Regions from separate parts of the Duganella sp. FT27W genome, predicted to be linked through region 2. Evidence: predicted binding sites of a transcription regulator. Region 2 holds the regulator's gene; each other region holds the start of a gene.
The links. Region 2 encodes sigma-54, which starts transcription at its own class of promoters, with help from an activator protein. Its sites were predicted from a motif close to TGGCANGNAANCTGCTTT; they were not measured.
Positions count from the first base shown of each region.

Region 1 (4,454 bases), on a different contig from region 2:
GGCCTGGTGGGCGGCGGCATCCATGCCCAGCATGCGGACGCGCATGCCGGCCGCCATTTCCTTCATCTGTGCGCTGGTAATGCTGGGCATCTGCACCGCGGCCAGTGCCGGCAGGCTGTCAACAATCACCAGCCGTCCCACCTGTTCCGGGTGGTCGGCGGCCAGTTTCAGCGCCAGGAAGCCACCGAGGCTGTGGCCGACGATGACCGGTTGCGCCAGTTTGTTGGCGGCGATGTACTCGCTCAGCTGCTGTTCGGCGGTGGCCAGCAGCGGGCCGTCGATGGCCGGTACGCCGGCAAAGCCGGCCAGGGTCAGCACGTGGCAGCGGCGCGCGCCGCAATAGCGCTGGACCGTGCCGTCCCACACCGCGCCCGACGATGCCAGGCCCGGGATCAGGATCATCGGTGCGCCGCTGGTATTGCCGGTCACCTCGACCTTGAAGGCGGGGGCCGCGATGGCGGATGAGGCGAACAGCAAGCCGGCGGCGATGGCGGCAACGATGCGGGGGAAGGACATGGCGTTTCTCCGTGGTGGGTAGGTGTGGCCATGTTAGCGGTGGGGTTCACGGGCGGCGAGTGCTGGTGGATGAGCGGTCGCTGGCAGGTGATGAACGGCGTGACGCTTTTAAGGCGTGACGGTTTGATCGCCGTCCTCCGCACGCAACCGGCGCCACAGCGTGGTGCGGCTGATGCCCAGGTAATTGGCGGCCGCGTCGCGCCGGCCGCCAAAGCGGGCCAGCACCTCTGCCGTGCTTGCCGTCTCGCGGTGCGCTCGGCCGATGCTGAGCGACGATGCAGTGGCGCCGGCGGCAGGGCCATCCGCGCCGGTGTTGCCAACATCAGCGTCAACACCGGCGCCAATACCGCCATGGCCTGCCAGCTCCGGCGCCACGCCAGCAATGAACGCGGGCGTGAGCGCCTGCAGTGGCTCGGCCGCCAGGAACAGCGCCAGGCGCTCAGCCACGTTGCGCAGTTCGCGCATATTGCCGGGCCAGGCGTACGCTTGCAGCAGCGGCGCGCACGCCGCCATCTCGGCGCGCAGGTTGGGGTGCGGCCTGGCGCCGAGCGACGCCAGCGCATGCTTGAGCGACCACTCGGCCAGCGCCGCCACGTCGCCGGGCCGCGCGCGCAGCGGCGGCAGCGCCAGGCGCAGCACCGCCAGCCGGTAGAACAGGTCGGCGCGGAAGCGGCCGTCGCGCATGCGCTGCTCGAGATCGCAGTGGGTGGCGCTGATGATGCGCACGGCAACGGCGATGGGCCGGGTGCCGCCTACTCGCACCACCTGCCGTTCTTCCAGCACCCGCAGCAGCCGGGTTTGCAGCGTCAGCGGCATCTCGCCGATCTCGTCGAGGAACAGGGTGCCGTGGTTGGCCGCCTCGAACAGGCCGGCGTGGCCGCCCCGGCGCGCGCCGGTAAACGCGCCGTCTTCGTGGCCGAATAGTTCCGATTCGAGCAGCGACTCGGCGATGGCGCCGCAGTTCACCGCCACGAACGGCCGGTTCTGGCCCAGGCTGCGCGGCCCCTCGTTGTGGATCGCCTGCGCAGCCAGTTCCTTGCCGCTGCCAGTCTCGCCCTGTATCAGCACTGTGGCCGGGGATTTCGCATACAGCACCACCGACTGGCGCACAGCTTCCATGTCGGCCGATTCGCCGCGCAAGTCGGTAATGCCGTGGCGGGCGCGCAGTGTGTCGGCCCCAGCGCCCGTGGTGGCGCCGCGTGCGCGACCCCGGCCCCGGTCCATTTCAAGTTGGGTCAGGCGCGCCAGTTCCAGCGCATCGTCGAACGCATGGCGCACCGACGCCGCCGAATACACGAACACGCCCGTCAGCCCCGCCTCTTCGGCCAGGTCGGTGATGCGGCCTGCGCCGACGATGGCCTTGATGCCGGCGGCCTTTAAATCGTTGACCTGGTCGCGCGCGTCTTCCTCGGTCACGTACGTGCGCTGTGCCACGTCGATGTCGAAGGTGGTGGTGAATTCGGCCAGCTCCTGCAGCCGCTCCTGGTAGGTGACGATGCCCACGTGCGGGGACACGCGCCGCGCCCGCGCCAGCGCCTGCATCACGTCGAAGCCGCTGAAGCGGGCCACGACCACCGGCACCGACAGCCGGCTTCTCAGGTAGGCGGCGTTGGAGCCCGCCGCAATGACGGCGTCGCAGCGCTCGGTGGCCAGGCGCGCGCGGATATGGCGCACGGCGTCGTCGAAGCCGAGATGGATTTGTTCGATGGTGGCGCGGTTGTCGTATTCGAGCGTGATGTGACGAAACACATCAGACAGGCGCGAGACGGAAACGGTCCAGATGACCGGTTTGTCGTCAGGATCGAGCGGCAGGGAAGGAGGGGGGCGCATGTTTCAATTGTAGTGCAGTTGTTTCGATGTTTCAAAATGAAACAATAGTGCAACATCTAAAATTAGCAAGTGATTGATTTTAAAGGAGGTCACGGGTGGCACGGCGTTTGCAAACTACCGCCTAACTTTACCGCAACATTGAAAGGTCACCCATGAGTTATTCCGCAGGCGCCGCATTCCGCCAGGCCGTCCAAGAAGAATCGCCGTTACAGGTTGTCGGCGCCATCAACGCCAATCACGCCTTGCTGGCCAAGCGCGCCGGTTTCCGCGCCATCTATCTGTCGGGCGGCGGCGTGGCGGCCGGCTCGCTCGGCTTGCCCGACCTGGGCATCTCGAGCCTGGATGACGTGCTTACCGACATCCGCCGCATCACCGACGTGTGCGACCTGCCGCTGCTGGTCGATGCCGATACCGGTTTCGGCGCCTCGGCCTTCAATGTCGCGCGCACGGTCAAGACCATGATCAAGGCCGGCGCCGCCGCCATGCATATCGAAGACCAGGTGGGCGCCAAGCGCTGCGGCCACCGCCCCGGCAAGGAAATCGTCTCGCAGCAGGAGATGGTCGATCGCGTCAGCGCCGCTGTCGATGCGCGCACCGACGACCAGTTCGTGATCATGGCCCGCACCGACGCGCTGGCGGTCGAAGGGCTGGACGCGGCGATCGCCCGCGCGGTGGCGTGCGTGGAGGCTGGCGCCGACATGATCTTCCCGGAGGCGATGATCAGCCTCGAGATGTACAAGCAGTTCGCCGCCGCCGTAAAAGTGCCGGTGCTGGCCAATATCACCGAATTCGGTTCCACGCCGCTGTTCACGGTGGACGAGTTGCGCGACGCCGACGTGGGCCTGGTGCTCTATCCGCTGTCCGCGTTCCGCGCCATGAACAAGGCGGCTGAAAATGTGTATGGCGCGATCCGCCGCGACGGCACCCAGCAAAATGTGCTCGATACCATGCAGACGCGCGCCGAGCTGTATGAACGGATCAATTACCATAGCTTCGAACAGAAGCTCGATGCCTTGTTTGCAGCTCAAAATGCGGCCCAGAAAAAATAACGGAGACCACCATGACCGACACCACCACCACCTTCAAACCGAAAAAATCCGTCGCCCTGTCCGGCGTGGCGGCCGGGAATACCGCGCTGTGCTCCGTCGGCAAGACCGGCAATGACCTGCACTACCGCGGTTACGACATCCTCGACCTGGCCACCACCAGCGAGTTCGAGGAAATCGCCTACCTGCTGGTGCACGGCAAGCTGCCCAACGACGGCGAGCTGCGCGGCTACAAGGCCAAACTGCGTTCGCTGCGCGGCCTGCCGCAGGCTGTCAAGTCCGCGCTGGAAGCCTTGCCGGCCGCCGCCCACCCGATGGACGTGATGCGCACCGGCGCCTCGGTGCTCGGCTGCGTGCTGCCGGAAAAGGACGACCACAATGTGCCCGGTGCGCGCGACATCGCCGACCGTCTGATGGCGTCGTTCGGCTCGATGCTGCTGTACTGGTACCACTACAGCCATAACGGCAAGCGCATCGACGTGGAAACCGACGACGATTCGATCGGCGGTCACTTCCTGCACCTGCTGCACGGCTTCAAGCCGCCCGCGAGCTGGGTGCGCGCCATGCACACGTCACTGATCCTGTACGCCGAACACGAATTCAACGCGTCCACCTTTACCGGTCGCGTGATCGCGGGCACGGGTTCGGACATGCACTCGGCGATCACCGGCGCCATCGGCGCACTGCGCGGTCCCAAGCACGGCGGCGCCAACGAGTTCGCGTTCGAGATCCAGAAGCGCTACGAAAACGCCGACGAAGCGGAAGCCGACATCCGCAACCGCGTGGCCAACAAGGAAGTGGTGATCGGCTTCGGCCACCCTGTGTACACGATTTCCGATCCGCGCAACGTGGTCATCAAGGAGGTGGCGCGCCAACTGTCGCAGGACGGCGGCTCGATGAAAATGTTCGACATTGCCGAGCGGCTCGAAACCGTGATGTGGGACGTGAAAAAAATGTTCCCCAACCTGGACTGGTTCTCGGCCGTGTCGTACCACATGATGGGCGTGCCCACCGCGATGTTCACGCCGCTGTTCGTCATTTCGCGCACGTCCGGCTGGGCCG
Region 1 is NZ_WHIV01000005.1:797,506-801,959, forward strand. Features, by position in the region: gene F8197_RS25450 (alpha/beta fold hydrolase) at 1-516, opposite strand, end outside; gene prpR (propionate catabolism operon regulatory protein PrpR) at 625-2,346, opposite strand; gene prpB (methylisocitrate lyase) at 2,499-3,395, shown strand; gene prpC (2-methylcitrate synthase) at 3,407-4,454, shown strand, end outside.
Region 1: prpB (methylisocitrate lyase) is a predicted target of sigma-54. The motif match lies at 2,443-2,460, and genes of this name have one in related genera.

Region 2 (4,454 bases):
ATATCAGTCACTGTTTCCTGCCTGAAGCCGGTGACCTGGTTCATGGTCGACGGATTGCGCGCAGCGGCCAGCGTGTATGTCACCAGCCGGTCCAGCGTCGGCGATTGCAGGTCAAGAATCGATGCCATCATGGTCAGCGGCGCGGCAGCGAACGCGTGGTAATGCAGCGCCTTGGCGCCGCGCGCCATCTCGGCTGGCAGCGCGCCGTCCGAAGCGACCTGGGCCATCGCGTTGTCGAACACGCCGTGCCCCCATGTTAATAAACGCTGGTCGTGGGTGACGGCGCCGACGGCAGTCACGGCCAGCCCTTCCCAGTAGTAATGGTTGTTGCGCTTGCCCTTGCGGGTGTCGGCGTGGACCAGCGTGGCGTCGGCCAGCGTGGACAGCCACGCTTCGATCGCTTTCTTTTGCGCGGGCGTGGCGGCTGCCTGCACGCGCGCATAGCTGAGCGCGAGGCCACCGAGCGTCCACTTGCGCACGAAATACGCCTGCTCGCTCGACATCTTGCCCAGCATGGCCTGCTGGCCGGCCCAGCTATCCAGCCAGTTCAAGGCGCAGGCGGCGTCTTGCGGCTTGCTGTTGGCCTGGTAGCGGCTGGCGTTGCGGGCGACACCAGACAAGAATTGTTCGACCGGCTCGGTGCTGGCAATGTTTTTGGCGCGCCGCGCCGGGTCGATCACGGAATGGTTGGCGTCGTTGTAGTAGCTGTTGGCGTCGATGTCGATGACGGCGGCCGGCGCCGGCTGGCAGGTAGCGGCGACGGCGGAAGCAGCGGAGGCGGAAAGGAGAACGGTATAAACCAGATAAACAATTTTCATGTAGCTCCAGAAACAAGAAAGGGCGCTCGTTCAGCGCCCTTAGTTGGTGTGTCGCGCCGTTGTTAAAGGGCGGCGGCAGCTGGTTCGAAGTTATCCGGGAGATGCTTGATCGCATCGTGGCCGTGCTGTTGGACTTTGCCTTTGTACTTCATGACCTGGCGGTCCAGCTTGTCGATCAGGGTGTCGATCGCAGCGTACAGGTCTTGCGACAGGCTTTCCACGTAGACCGTTTTACCGGACAGGCGCAGATTGATTTCAGCCTTTTGGCGCTTGGTTTTCTCTTTAAGGTTATCTACGGTCAGAATGACAGCAATATCAATCACTTGATCAAAGTGCCGTGTCACGCGTTCGAGCTTGCTCTGCACGTATTCACGAATGGCGGCGGTCACTTCGAGATGATGTCCACTGATGGTGAGATTCATACACACTCCTAAAGATAGATGTCGCTGACGGTTAGTGCGTTGCCCATTGATGCCGGGCACGCAGGAACCAGTGCACTACAAAGACTTGCGGAGACTGACTGGAGGGATTTTGAGGGCTTCGCGATATTTGGCAACAGTGCGTCGCGCAATCACCATGCCCTGTTCTCCCAGCATGTCCGCAATCTTACTGTCGGATAAAGGATTTTTAGGGTCTTCAGCTCCTGTCAGTTGCACGATCAGTGCCCGTATCGCCGTCGAACTGGCTTCACCTCCCGCTTCGGTGGCGACGTGGCTACCAAAAAAATATTTCAGCTCAAACATGCCGTGCGGAGTCAGCATGTATTTCTGAGTTGTTACCCGAGAAATGGTGCTCTCGTGTAAACCCAGTGTATCAGCAATTTCGCGAAGCACAAGGGGGCGCATGGCAACCGCGCCGTGCGAGAAAAAGTTCTTTTGTCGTTCTACTATCGCTTGTGCCACGCGCAGGATGGTGTCGAACCGCTGGCGCATATTCTTGATCAGCCACTTCGCCTCCTGCAGCTGCGCGCCCATGGCGCCCTCACCTTTGCCCTGCTTGAGCAGGTTGGCGTACATGGCGTTCACACGCAGGCGCGGCATGACGTCGTTGTTCAGGCTGACCTGCCAACCGGTGCGCGATTTTTTCACGATCACGTCCGGCACCACGTAGTCGGAGACGTCGGAGGCGAACGCCGCACCGGGGTGCGGATTGCACTGGCGGATCACGGTCTGCGCTTCGCGCAGGTCTTCGTCGTCGCACAGCAGCGCTTTTTTCAGCTTGTTGAAATCGCGCTGGGCAAACCACGTCAGGTGCTTTTCGACGATGGCCACGGCCATCCGTCGCGTCACCATCGGGATGCCGGGCAAGCGCTTGATTTGCAGCGCCAGGCACTCGGCCGCATTGCGCGCCCCCACCCCTGCAGGGTCGAAACTTTGCAGCAGCGACAACGCCGTTTGCAGCTCGTCGAGTTCCACTTCCAGTTCCTCGGGCAGGCGCGCGTGGATCTCGTCGAGCGCTTCTTCGAGGTAGCCGTTTTCGTCGAGTGCATCGATGATCAGTTCGACCAGCGCGCGGTCGCGCAGCTCGAGCACGGTCACCCGCATCTGCTCCATCAGGTGCTCGCGCAGGGTGCAGTGGTGCGCTTCGATTTGCGGACGCGCGTCTTCGTCGTCGGGCGCCTTGCTGCGGCCGGCGTCGCTCCAGTCCATGTCCGCTTCGGCGGTGGTACTTTCGGTATCGGCGGCGGGGCCGTCGTAGGCGTCGGCCTCGCCGGCGGGCGCCGCTTCCTGCGGACCCGATTCGGACGGTGCTTCGCCGGACGGCGCCTGCTGGCTGATGGCGCCGTCGGACAACAGCCGCAGAGAATGGTCGAGCGGATCGTCGAGCCGCTCGAGCAAGGGATTGTCGGTCAGGAGTTGTTCGAGTTCCTGGTGCAGCTCCAGCGTGGAAAGCTGCAGCAAGCGGATCGATTGCTGCAGTTGGGGCGTCAGCGCGAGATGCTGCGAGGTCCGCAGTTGCAACGACTGTTTCATGGATTACATTCGGAAGTGTTCACCCAGGTAGACGCGGCGCACCGACTCGTCGGCGATGATGTCGTCCGGACGGCCCGACGCCAGCACCGAGCCCTGGTTGATGATATATGCGCGGTCGCAGATGCCCAGCGTCTCGCGCACATTGTGATCGGTAATGAGGACGCCGATTTGCCGCTCCTTGAGAAAGCGCACGATGCGCTGGATCTCGATCACGGCAATCGGGTCGACCCCGGCGAATGGTTCGTCGAGCAGCACGAAGCGCGGGTTGGTGGCCAGCGCACGGGCGATCTCCACCCGGCGGCGTTCGCCGCCGGAGAGCGAGAGCGCGGGGTTGTCGCGCAGCTTCTCGATTTGCAAATCGGCCAGCAGGGTATTGAGCCGTTCAGTAATGTCAGCCTTGGATAAAGGCTTGCCGTCCACTTTTTGAATTTCGAGGACAGCGCGAATATTTTCTTCCACCGTCAGCTTGCGGAACACCGACGCTTCCTGCGGCAGGTACGACAGGCCGAGCGAGGCGCGGCGGTGGATCGGCAGTGACGAGACGTCGACGCCGCCGATATCGATGGTGCCGGCGTCGGACGGTACCAGGCCGACGATCATGTAAAACGACGTGGTCTTGCCGGCGCCGTTGGGGCCGAGCAAACCCACCACTTCGCCGCACTCTACTTGCAGCGAGACGTCGTGCACGACCTGGCGCTTGCCATAGCTTTTCTGCAGGCCGCGAACGATCAGGGTGCTACCGCAACTTGGTTCCATGTCATTTCCCCGCAGGCTGGGTGGCAGGCACCGGCTGCGCCGGCGCGATCGGCGGGCGCTTGGACGACGGCTGGATCACCATGGTGCCGCGGCCGGCGCCCGGTTTGCTCTCGCCGCTGCTGCTGTTCTTGACCGCGAACACTTCGCGGCGGCTGTCGTACGAGATGAACTCGCCATCGACCTGGCTGGTGACCTTGCCCGACTCGAGCTGCTTGATGCGGCCCTTGGAAATCAGCTTGACCAGCTCGGTCTTGTCGTCGTATTCGATGCGGTCGGCCTGGCCTTCCACCCATTTGTCGGTGTCGCCGTCAAGCTTCTGGCGAAACGTTGCCTGCACGCCGGGCGTGCCGGTGAGCACCACGAACTGGTAGCCCTCGGGATCTTGCGTGACCACCGCCTTGGGCGAGGTCATGCGGATGGTGCCGCGCGTGAGGATGACGTTGCCGGTGAAGGTCTTGATCTGCTTGACGTCGTCGGAGTCGGCCTGGTCGAACGACACTTCGATCGGCTTGTTGGAGTCGGCTTTTTCGGCGTGCGCCGGGATGGCCAGTGCTGCCAGCAGCAGTGCCGCCGACCAGAAGGTTTGCTTGGTGATTGCTCTCATAATCTTCCTTTAGCGTGCCGCATGCGGCGGCACGGTGATCTTGCCGCGTCCACCCAGTTGGGTTTGCAGCGTTGCATTGTTGGCGGTCATGCCCACGCCCGTGGCCACCGTCTTGCCCAGGTGCAGTTCGACCGGTGCGACGGTTTCCATCCGTTGTTCGTCCGGGAACACGGTGAGCGTGGACGTGGTCAGGCTCATGGCCTGGCTCTTGCCACTGGCCGGGCGCACCACGCTGACGTTGCCGTCGAGCTTGACGCGCGAGTTGTCCTGATCGACGCGGGCGGTGTCGCCGCGCACCGTCAT
Region 2 is NZ_WHIV01000004.1:264,227-268,680, forward strand. Features, by position in the region: gene F8197_RS18320 (alginate lyase family protein) at 1-818, opposite strand, end outside; gene hpf (ribosome hibernation-promoting factor, HPF/YfiA family) at 881-1,240, opposite strand; gene F8197_RS18330 (RNA polymerase factor sigma-54) at 1,316-2,791, opposite strand; gene lptB (LPS export ABC transporter ATP-binding protein) at 2,795-3,547, opposite strand; gene lptA (lipopolysaccharide transport periplasmic protein LptA) at 3,549-4,151, opposite strand; gene lptC (LPS export ABC transporter periplasmic protein LptC) at 4,161-4,454, opposite strand, start outside.

Region 3 (4,454 bases), on a different contig from region 2:
TGATTGATGTCGGCCAGGAAGCGGGTGAGGGTGTCGTGCAGGCCAGCTTCGAGGATGTCATCGATCTTGGAAAACTGCAGCGCCGCGCGCAGGCGGCCGGCCAGGCGCTCGGTATCGGCCGACACGTCGTTGCGCACTTCGCCCAGGTTGTGTACCACCTCGTCCATGCACGCCAGCAGCGAACGCGGCATGTCGGCACGCAGCATCAGCAGTTCGGCGATACGCGCCGGGGTGATCACGTCGCGGTACACCTTGCGATAAATTTCGAAACCCGAGACGGAGCGCAGCAGCGCGCCCCAGTAATAAAAATCGCGCTGGTTCATGGCGTCGCGCACGGCCGGCGCGGCGGTACCGCTGTGGAACTTGACGTCGAGGATGCGCGCCGTGTTGTCGGCCCGCTCCAGGAAGGTGCCCAGGCGGATGAAATGCACGGCCTCGTCGCGCAACATGGTGCCCAGCGTGACGCCGCGCGACAGGTGCGAGCGGTACTTGACCCATTCGAAAAACTTGCTGGGATCGTCCTCCAGCATATTGCTCTTAAGCATTTTCTGCATGTCGAGCCAGGTCTGGTTCTGGGTTTCCCAGACCTCGGTGGTCAGCGTGCCACGCACGGCGCGGGCGTTTTCGCGCGCCTCGGTCAGGCACGAGACCACCGACGACGGATTGGCGGGATCACGCACCATGAAGTCGATGACTTCGCGTGCGCCGAGGACGTCGTAGTGCTCGGCAAAGCGGTGTTCCAACTCGGAAATACCGAGCAGGGCGCGCCAGACCTGGGCGTTATCTTCGTCGGACTGCGGCAACATGCAGGTTTGCACGTTGACGTCCAACATGCGGGCGGTGTTCTCGGCGCGCTCGGTGTAGCGCGCCATCCAGAACAGGTGATCGGCGGTGCGGCTTAACATGGGTGTCTCCTTAGCGTTCCAAAATCCAGGTATCCTTGGTGCCGCCGCCTTGCGACGAGTTCACCACCAGCGAGCCTTCCTGCAAGGCCACGCGCGTCAGGCCGCCGGGCACCATCGAAATGGTCTTGCCAGACAACACAAACGGCCGCAAGTCGATATGGCGCGGCGCGATGCCGTTCTCGACATACGTAGGGCAGGCCGACAGGGCCAGCGTGGGCTGGGCGATATAGCCGTTGGGGTTGGCCAGCAGGCGGGCCCGGAAGTCTTCGATCTGCTGCCTGGTCGAAGCCGGTCCTACCAGCATGCCGTAGCCGCCGGCGCCGTGTACTTCCTTGACTACCAGGTCGGGCAGGTTGGCCAGCGTGTACGCCAGGTCTTCTTTCTTGCGACACTGGTAGGTCGGCACGTTGTTGAGGATCGGCTCTTCCGACAGGTAAAACTTGATCATGTCGGGCACGAACGGGTAAATCGACTTGTCGTCGGCCACGCCGGTACCGATCGCATTGGCCAGGGTGACGCGGCCGGCGCGGTACACCGACAGCAAGCCGGGTACGCCCAGCGAAGAATCGGGACGGAATGCCAGCGGATCGAGGAAATCGTCGTCCAGGCGACGGTAAATCACATCGACCCGCTTGGGGCCGCGCGTGGTGCGCATGAAGACCGTGTTATCGCTGACAAACAAATCCTTGCCTTCGACCAGTTCCACGCCCATTTGCTGGGCCAGGAACGCGTGCTCGAAGTAGGCCGAGTTGTACATGCCGGGGGTCATTACCACCACCACCGGGTCGGTAATGCCCATCGGCGCAACCGAACGCAGGTTGTCGAGCAACAAGTCGGGATAGTGATCGACCGGCGCGATTTTGTTGCGTGCAAACAACTCAGGGAACAAGCGCATCATCATCTTGCGGTCTTCCAGCATGTACGACACGCCGGAAGGCACCCGCAAATTATCTTCCAATACGTAAAACTCGCCTTCGCCGGCGCGCACGATATCGACCCCGGCAATGTGGGCATAGATGTCGGAAGCGACATTGATGCCTTGCATTTCCGGTCGATACTGGGCGTTCTTGTAGATTTGCTCTGCCGGGATCAGGCCGGCCTTGACGATATTCTGGTCATGATAAATATCATGGATAAACATATTGAGCGCTTTAACGCGCTGCACCAGGCCGGCTTCCATCTGCTTCCATTCGGCAGCAGTGATAATGCGGGGAATGGTGTCGAACGGAATCAGCCGTTCGGTGCCGGCGTCGTCGCCGTAGACGGCAAAGGTAATACCCACCCGGCGGAAGGTCAGATCCGCCTCCGCCCGCTTGCGTTCGATGGTATCGGGCGACTGGCGTTGCAGCCAGCCACAAAACTCACGGTAATGCTCACGCACCTCGGCGCTGGCGTTGTGTGCCAGGCCATCTGCGGTCATTTCATTGAAAAATTTTCCCATAATATAACTTCCCCCCTGTTGAGTGCAGTTATATCAAGAAACATGCCAGAAGACCCGCACGATTATGGTGCATAAAAAAAGCACGCGACCAGCGCGTGCTTTTTCGGTGAAACTTTTAAGATTTACAGGTTGCCCAGCCCCGAACCACGGCTGCTCGAATAGCCGGGGTCGCTCTGCAGGCTGCCGGTGCCGGCGCTCATCACGCTGCCGCTGGCAGTACGGCCGCCGGGCACGGCTTGCTGGGTGCCATAGAAATCATGAATCTGGGTGGAGAATTCGGAGCTGGCCATGTCAGGCCAATTGTCCTTGTCGAAACCGGGAGCATTCTTCAGATGGTCTTTCGACACGTTGAGCAGGAAGCGCTTGTTGACGGTGTCGAGTTGCAGCGCTTCCCATGGCACGGCAAACAGCTTGTCGCCCATGCCCAGCCAGCCGCCGAACGACAACACGGCGTAGGCCACATTACCCTGGCGCATGTCGAGCATGATTTCCTTGATGTCGCCCAGGTCTTCTTCCTGCAGGTTGTACACGTCTTCGCCGATGAGGGTGTCGGCGCCCATCAGACGCGGGCCGGGGCCGTTGTCGACGTCTGCATAATCGGTGTTGTAAATGCCGTAGGTGTCGCGGTCGAGGTAGCTCATGTTGGTCTCCTAATGGTTGGGGGATACACGCTGGCTTCCGGCGCTTTCTGCCGGGTGTGTAGCGCAGCACAGGATCCATGATGCGGCGAGCTCGCCGAGCCGGGTATAGGTGCACGCGCGGCACGACTGTAGGACCAGGATGAGTAACTGAGGCACATAGCAAGATGCTACACTCGTGCCTTTGCCCTCCAGTATTTTCATGTCCTTGCCACCATACGCTCATAGCGGCGAACTGCGCACCCGCGCCTTGCACTGCCTGCTGCAATCGGACCCGTTCGAGAAAGTCGCCGCCGTCAACGCCCTGGCCGCAGCCGTTCGTGCCGGCATCTGCGCGCCCGATCCCGCGGCGCAGCTGCAAGCGCCGGCCGACCGGCCGATACCAGGTCGCCCGGACTTGCCGCAACTGGTGCTGCCGTCAGCACTGGGCAAGCGTTCGATGAACACGGTGGAAGGGCGCGCCATGCTGATCCACGCGCTGGCCCACATCGAATTCAACGCCATCAACCTGGCGCTCGATGCGCTATGGCGCTTCCCCGATCTGCCCGCCGCCTACTACACCGACTGGCTGAAAGTGGCGGAAGAGGAATCGCTGCATTTTTCGCTGGTGGCCGCGCATCTGGTGACGCTCGGCTATGCCTACGGCGACTTCACCGCCCACGGCAGCTTGTGGGAAATGGTGGCCAAGACCACCGGCGACGCGCTGGCGCGCATGGCCCTGGTGCCGCGCGTGCTGGAAGCGCGGGGGCTGGACGCCAATCCGCCGATGCGCGCCAAGATCGCCCAGGCCGGCGATTTGCAGGCCGCTGCCATTCTCGACATCATCCTGCGCGACGAAATCGGCCACGTCGAAATCGGCAACCGCTGGTACCGCCACCTGTGCCACCAGCGCGGGCTGGAGCCGCGCGCGACGTTCGCCGCGCTGTGCGAGGAATACTGGGCGCCGGTGCCGCGTGGCCCGTTCAATGTCGAAGCGCGCCGCCAGGCCGGTTTTACGGAAGAGGAAATTGCCGACCTTTGCGCCAATAAGTAGTATCACGTAAGCCGCACTAACCTGCAGTCAACAGTGCGGATGTCGTCCTGATAATGCGATTAAGATGTTTTGACTCATCCGGCCACAAGTCGTCGATGAATCATTACTCACAATCTAGCCACAGGACGAATCGATGATGAACGACCTTAGCGATGTAAAAATCACCCGGCGCGACCTGCTGATCGCAGGCGCCATTACCGCCACTACCGCCGCCGTTCCGTCGGTGGCCGGCGCTCAAAACAACAGCAACTCCGGCGGCGGCAATGGCGGCGCGGCGCAAGCGGCTGCCGCCCCCGTGATCAACAAGGTCACGCTCGTGGTCAATGGCCAGTCGCGTGCGGTGGACGTCGATACCCGCACCACCTTGCTCGACGTACTGCGCGAAAACATGCACCTGACTGGCACCAAGAAGGGGTGCGACCATGGCCAATGCGGCG
Region 3 is NZ_WHIV01000001.1:1,122,251-1,126,704, reverse strand. Features, by position in the region: gene F8197_RS04820 (alpha-E domain-containing protein) at 1-905, opposite strand, end outside; gene F8197_RS04815 (circularly permuted type 2 ATP-grasp protein) at 916-2,346, opposite strand; gene F8197_RS04810 (PRC-barrel domain-containing protein) at 2,469-2,987, opposite strand; gene F8197_RS04805 (ferritin-like domain-containing protein) at 3,187-4,017, shown strand; gene paoA (aldehyde dehydrogenase iron-sulfur subunit PaoA) at 4,151-4,454, shown strand, end outside.
Region 3: F8197_RS04815 (circularly permuted type 2 ATP-grasp protein) is a predicted target of sigma-54. The motif match lies at 2,377-2,394, and genes of this name have one in related genera.